DNA from 2 places in the Micromonospora sp. DT46 genome. Region 2 is predicted to be linked to the other one. Evidence: predicted binding sites of a transcription regulator. Region 2 holds the regulator's gene; the other holds the start of a gene.
The links. The regulator HrcA, encoded in region 2, represses chaperone genes, less so after heat shock. The targets are predictions, from matches to a motif close to GGTTNGCACNCTCNNNNNGAGNGTGCNAACC.
Positions count from the first base shown of each region.

Region 1: groES (co-chaperone GroES) is a predicted target of HrcA. The motif match lies at 1,709-1,739, and genes of this name have one in related genera.

Region 1 is NZ_JBNCKW010000002.1:259,562-262,964, reverse strand. It holds gene ybaK (Cys-tRNA(Pro) deacylase) at 1-336, opposite strand, end outside; gene ACLQ20_RS05445 (THUMP-like domain-containing protein) at 400-1,623, opposite strand; gene groES (co-chaperone GroES) at 1,873-2,187, shown strand; gene groL (chaperonin GroEL) at 2,258-3,403, shown strand, end outside.
Region 2 is NZ_JBNCKW010000015.1:62,854-66,256, reverse strand. It holds gene dnaJ (molecular chaperone DnaJ) at 1-932, opposite strand, end outside; gene hrcA (heat-inducible transcriptional repressor HrcA) at 1,006-2,028, opposite strand; gene ACLQ20_RS30265 (DUF4870 domain-containing protein) at 2,273-2,971, shown strand; gene hemW (radical SAM family heme chaperone HemW) at 3,012-3,403, opposite strand, start outside.

The DNA.
Region 1 (3,403 bases), on a different contig from region 2:
CCGCCGGCGCTGGCCGAGCGGGCTGATCCCGCCGCGCACGTAGCCGGTGGCCCGTTCGGCGACCGCCCGGTCGGCCATGGCGGCCCGCTTGCCGCCGACCGCCGCCGCGAGCGCCTTGAGGTCCAGCTCGCCGGTGACCGGCACGACCGCCACCGTCAGCGCGCCGTCGACCTCGGCGACCAGCGACTTGAAGACCCGCTCCGGCGGCACCCCCAGGGCCGCCGCGACCAGCGCGCCGTAGTGGGGCGCGTCCGGGGAGACGTCGTACGGATGGGTGCTGTGGGCGATCTTCCGCTTGGTCAGCAGCGCGGTCGCCGGAGTGCCCTGTCCCGCCATGACGGTCAAGCTAACCCGGCCCCGTACGACCCGCGAGCCGAAAAGGCCGGACGCCCTCGCGCGCTACCCGACCGGCCGGCAGACCAGCACCGTCGGCGCCCCGGCGACCCGGGTCAGCACCAGGCTGGCCGCCTCGCCCCCGGTCAGCCGCAGGTCCCGGCGGAGCTTCTCCGGCTCCAGGGCGGACCCGCGCTTGAGGATCTCCACCCGCCCGACCCGGCGCTCCCGCAGCAGCGCCCGCAGCCGCTTGAGCGAGAACGGCAGCACGTCGGTGACCTCCAGGCAGCGGGCGAACGGCGTCGGCGTCGGCGCGTCCGCGTAGAGGTAGGCGATGCTCGGGTCGGCCAGCGTCGCGCCCAGCGTCTCGGCCAGCTCCGCGACCAGGTGCGCGCGGACCACCGCCGGGTCGGGGTCGTACAGGAAGCGGCGCGCCGGGCCGACCGGTGCTTCGGCGTCCCCGGAGCCCGTCAACTGCCAGCAGGGGACCCTTCCGCTGCCGGAGGCGTCGACAGGGGGCCCTTCCTTGCCGTGCAGCCGGGTGGCGCGGCGGGGGACCTGCGCCAGCTCGCCGCACCACAGGGCCGCCTCGACCAGGTCGCCGTCGACGCTCACCCACTCCGCCTCGGCGCTCGCCGGGACCAGCGCGTGGTCGATGCCGGGCGCCACCTTCACGACGGTGTGCGGCACCCGCTCCGCCAGCCCGACGACGAAGTCCCAGGGCGGCGAGTAGGCGTTCGGGTCGAAGATCCGCCGCCCGGTGCCCGCCTTCCGGCGCGCCGGGTCGCAGAACACCCCGTCGACCCGGTCCACGTCGAACGCCGTGGCGTCGCCACACTCCACCGTGAACAGCTCGGCCAGCCCGGCCGCCTCGGCGTTCGCGGCGGCCATCGCGGCGGTCAGCGGGTCGGCCTCCACGCCGTACACCCGGATGCCGGCGCGGGCGGCGGCGAGCGCGTCCGCGCCGAGGCCGCAGCCGAGGTCGGCGAGGACGCGCACCCCGGCGGCCCGCAGCCGCTCGGCCCGCCGTGCCGCGACGACGCCCCGCGTGGCCTGCTCCAGCCCGGCCCGGGTGAGGAACATCCCGGCCGCCGCCGGCCCGAACTTGCCGACTGCCCGGCGGCGCAGCTCGGCCTGGGTGAGGGCGGCCGACGCCAGGTCGGCCGGCAGCCCCGTAGAGCGGAGCGCGGCCGCCGCGGTCAGCGGATCACCGCCGGCCACCCGCGCGGCGGCGGCGAGCGCGGCCGACCCCTCGGGCGTACGCAGGGCGGCGAGTTGGTCGAGATCCACCCGTTCATTGTGGTCGGCGGACCCGACGCGCCGGCCGGCGGGTTGGCACTCTCCTTGACGGAGTGCTAGCCGAGGAATAACCTGCGATTAGCACTCTCACCCCGAGGGTGCCAGCTTCCGGGCCCCATGGTCCGGCTGCTGAACGCCAGGCGGACCGGCACCCGCGACGACGGCCCCGCCCGGTGGCATGTGGCAGATTGACGCTGGTCGGCATGCCGGCCGGTAACGAAACCAAGTACCCGGGAGGGTATGCCCGTGACTACCGCGACCAAGGTTGCGATCAAGCCGCTCGAGGACCGCATCGTGGTCCAGGCGAACGAGGCCGAGACCACCACCGCCTCCGGCATCGTGATCCCCGACACCGCCAAGGAGAAGCCGCAGGAGGGCACCGTCCTCGCTGTCGGCCCGGGCCGGATCGACGACAAGGGCAACCGCGTGCCGGTCGACGTGAAGGTCGGCGACACCGTCCTCTACTCGAAGTACGGCGGCACCGAGGTCAAGTACGCCGGCGAGGAGTACCTGGTGCTCTCCGCCCGCGACGTCCTCGCGGTCATCGAGAAGTAAGCAACCGATCAGTGTCGTCGCCCCGGTCCGGCTCGCCGGGCCGGGGCGACGTCGCTTCGAAGGGACATTCATGGCGAAGATCCTGAGCTTCTCGGACGACGCCCGGCACCTGCTCGAGCACGGTGTCAACGCCCTCGCGGACGCGGTCAAGGTCACCCTCGGCCCGCGCGGGCGCAACGTCGTCCTGGACAAGAAGTTCGGTGTGCCCACGATCACCAACGACGGCGTGACCATCGCCAAGGAGATCGAGCTCACCAACCCCTACGAGAACCTCGGTGCGCAGCTGGTCAAGGAGGTGGCGACCAAGACCAACGACGTCGCCGGCGACGGGACCACCACCGCCACCGTGCTGGCCCAGGCGATGGTCCGCGAGGGCCTGCGCAACGTCACGGCCGGCGCCAACCCGGCCGGCCTCAAGCGGGGCATCGACGCGGCGGCCGCCAAGGTCTCCGAGGCGCTGCTCGGCCGCGCGGTCGAGGTCGCCGACAAGAAGTCGATCGCGCACGTCGCGACGATCTCCGCGCAGGACGCCACGATCGGCGAGCTGATCGCCGAGGCGATGGAGAGGGTCGGCCGCGACGGTGTCATCACCGTCGAGGAGGGCTCCGCCCTGCACACCGAGCTGGACGTGACCGAGGGTCTCCAGTTCGACAAGGGCTTCATCTCGCCCAACTTCGTCACCGACATGGAGTCGCAGGAGTCGGTCCTGGAGGACCCGTACATCCTGATCACGACCCAGAAGATCTCGGCGATCGAGGAGCTGCTGCCGCTGCTGGAGAAGGTCCTCCAGAACAGCAAGCCGCTGCTGATCATCGCCGAGGACGTCGACGGCCAGGCGCTGTCGACGCTGGTGGTCAACTCGATCCGCAAGACCCTCAAGGTCTGCGCGGTCAAGGCCCCCGGCTTCGGTGACCGGCGCAAGGCGATGCTCCAGGACATGGCGATCCTCACCGGCGCCGAGCTGGTCGCGCCCGAGCTGGGCTACAAGCTCGACCAGGTGGGCCTGGAGGTGCTCGGCACCGCCCGGCGCGTGGTGGTCGACAAGGAGAACACGACGGTCGTCGACGGCGGCGGCAAGTCGAGCGAGGTCGCCGACCGGGTCGCGCAGATCCGCAAGGAGATCGAGGCCTCGGACTCCGACTGGGACCGGGAGAAGCTCGCCGAGCGGCTGGCCAAGCTGTCCGGCGGCATCGCGGTCATCAAGGTCGGCGCCGCG
Region 2 (3,403 bases):
AGCGTGCTGCCCGGCTGGGTGCCGGCCTTGACGTCGACCGTCTCCTCGCTGTCCAGCGTCTTGATGGTGAGCCGGGTGCCGAGGGCCGCCGCGGTCATCGGCACCGTGACGCGGCAGTGCAGGTCGTCGCCCTTGCGGGAGTAGACGTCGTGCGGCCGCTCGTGGATCTCCACGTAGAGGTCGCCGGCCGTGCCGCCGCCCGGGCCGACCTCACCCTGCTGGGCGAGGCGGATGCGCATGCCGTCCTCGACACCGGCCGGGATCTTGACGGTCAGCGAGCGGCGGGTGCGGACGCGGCCGTCGCCGGCGCAGGTCGGGCACGGGTGCGGGATGGTGGTGCCGTAGCCCTGGCAGACCGTGCACGGCCGGGCGGAGACCACCTGGCCGAGGAAGGTGCGCTGCACGGACTGCACCTCGCCCCGGCCGGCGCACGCCTCACAGGTGGCCAGGTGGGTGCCGGCCGCCGTGCCGGCGCCGGAGCAGGTGGTGCAGAGCACGGCGGTGTCGACGGTGATCGGCGCCTCGACGCCGAACGCGGTCTCGTGCAGGTCCAGCTCCAGCCGCAGGATGGCGTCGGCGCCGGGCCGGGTACGCGGTCGCGGACCCCGCGAACCGCCGGCCGCGCCGCCGAAGAACGCGTCCATAATGTCCTGGAAGCCGACGAACGGTCCGGCGCCGCCGGGGCCGCCCGGGCCACCCGCACCCCCGCCCCCGGGGGCGAGCGGGTCACCGCCCAGGTCGACGATCTGCCGTTTCCGGTCGTCCGAGAGGACCTCGTACGCGGCGTTGATGTCCTTGAACTTCTCCTGGGCCTCCGGATCCGGATTCACGTCCGGGTGGAACTGCCGCGCCAGCTTGCGGTAGGCGCGCTTGATCTCGTCGTCGGAGGCTTCCCGGCTCACGCCGAGAATGCCGTAGTAGTCCCTGGCCACTGCGTTCCGTGTCCTCATGTTCGTCTCGCGTTGCGCCGGTCGGCGGCCGGAGCCGGCCGTCGGCCCTGACTGGTCAGTTCTGGGCCAGCAGCTCGCCCACGTAGCGTGCCACGGCCCGCACCGTGGCGATGGTGCCGGGGTAGTCCATCCGGGTCGGCCCCAGCACGCCGAGGCCGCCGACGCTGGTCGCGCCCGGCCCGTAGCCGGTGCTGACCACCGAGGCGGCGCGCAGGTTGTCGATCTCGTTCTCGTCGCCGATCAGCACCCGCGTCGTGCTCGGCTCCGCCTCGCCGATGAGCTTGAGCATGACGACCTCCTCCTCCAGCGCCTCCAGGATGGGGCGCAGGGAGCCCTGGAAGTCGAGCAGGCCGCCGCGGGTGAGGTTGGCCGTCCCGGCCAGCGCGATCCGCTCCTCGTGCCGCTCGATCAGCGTCTCCAGCAGCACGGTGGAGAGGGTGGTCATGGCCGGGCGCAGGTGGGGCACCGACTCCTCGACGAGCGCCTGCACCAGCGGCGGGGTCTCCGACAGCCGGGTGCCGACCAGCTTCTCGTTGACCAGCCGGCGCAGGTCCGTGACGTCGTCGGCGGGGATCGGCGCGGGCAGCTCGACCAGCCGCTGCTCGACCCGGCCGGTGTCGGCGATCATGACCAGCATCAGCCGGGTGGTGGAGATCGGCACCAGCTCCAGGTGGCGCACCGAGGAACGGGCCAGGCTCGGGTACTGCACGACGGCGACCTGCCGGGTGAGTTGCGCCAGCAGCCGGACGGTGCGGTGCACCACGTCGTCGAGGTCGACGGCGCCGACCAGGAAACGCTCGATCGCCCGGCGCTCGGCCGGGCTGAGCGGCTTCACCCGGGACAGCCGGTCCACGAAGAGCCGGTAGCCCCGGTCGGTGGGCACCCGGCCGGCACTGGTGTGCGGCTGGCGGATGTAGCCCTCCTCCTCCAGCACGGCCATGTCGTTGCGGACGGTCGCCGGTGAGACCCCCAGCTGGTGCCGCTCGACCAGCGCCTTGCTGCCGACGGGCTCCTGCGTGGCGACGTAGTCCTCGACGATCGCGCGCAGCACGGCGAGCTTGCGGTCGTCGAGACCCATCCTCCCCACCTCCTGTCGCACGTCGGCCCCGGCACGCGGGGGGCCGGGGCGGGCTGCTGGCACTCGACTGTAGCGAGTGCCAGTCTACGTCGGCGGGGCCGCCCGCGCGATGATCGACCTGGGGTGATCAGTCCGATCGGCGACCGCGCGGGCCCACCCGACGCCCCCGTGGGGCCGGTGTTCCGGGCGTCCCGGCCGGTGTCGCGCTGGTGCCGCCTTGCCGGCTGCCCCTACCGTGACCTTCATGACTGAACCACCTCGCCCTCCCGGAGCGGGGGACCCCGGCTTCCCGCCGGACCCGACCGCCCCGTCGGGGGTTCCCGGCGCCGCCGGCTCCGGCGACCCCACCGCACCACTGTCCGGGGCACCGGGCCCGGGCAGCCATCCTCCACCCGGTGGCTATCCGCCGCCCACCGGTGACCAGCCGCCGTCGGGCGGCTACCCTCCGCCCGGCGACTACCCACCGCCTGGTGGCTATCCCCCGCCCGGCGACTACCCGCCGCCCGGGGGCTACGGACCGCCCGGCGGCTACGGAGCGCCGGGGGCCGGCTATCCGACCGGTGGCGGCTACGGACCGCCGACGGGCGGCTACGCCAGCAACGAGGACAAGAACTGGGCCCTGATCGCCCACTTCGGCGGCGCGGCCGGCGTGATCGTCGGCGGCGGCATGCTCGGCTGGCTGGCGCCGCTCATCGCGCTGATGGTTCGGGGGCAGCAGTCGCCGACCGCCCGGGCGCACGCCGCCGCGGCGCTGAACTTCCAGCTCACCTGGACGATCGTCGGGGTGCTGAGCTGGGTGGTCACGCTGATCACCTGCGGGGTGCTGTTCTTCGTCCCCATGCTCGTCTGGCTGGTGCCGCTGATCTTCGGCATCATCGGCGGGCTCAAGGCCAACGAGGGCGTGCTCTACCGCTACCCGTTGACCTACACCTTCACCAAGTGACCCGGGTCGGCCGCTCCCCCGGCCGGCCCCGGCACGCGGTTCAGGGCAGCAGGTCGCGGACGACCGCGTCGGCGAGCAGCCGGCCCCGCAGGGTCAGCACGGCCCGGCCGGCCGCGTGCTCGTCGGCGGCCAGCAGCCCGTCGGCGAGGGCCCGTGCGGCACCGGCCCGACCGGCGTCGTCGAGGGCGTCCAGGGGCAGCCCGGAGGCGAGGCGCAGCCGGAGCATGACGTCCTCCATGTGCGCCTCGTCGGCCGTGAGCACCTCGCGGGCCAGGCCGGGCGACTCGCCGCCGGCGAGCCGCTTCGCGTACGTCGTGGGGTGCTTGACGTTCCACCAGCGCACGCCGCTGACGTGGCTGTGCGCCCCCGGGCCGAGGCCCCACCAGTCGGCGCCGGTCCAGTAGAGCAGGTTGTGCCGGCACCGGGCCGCCT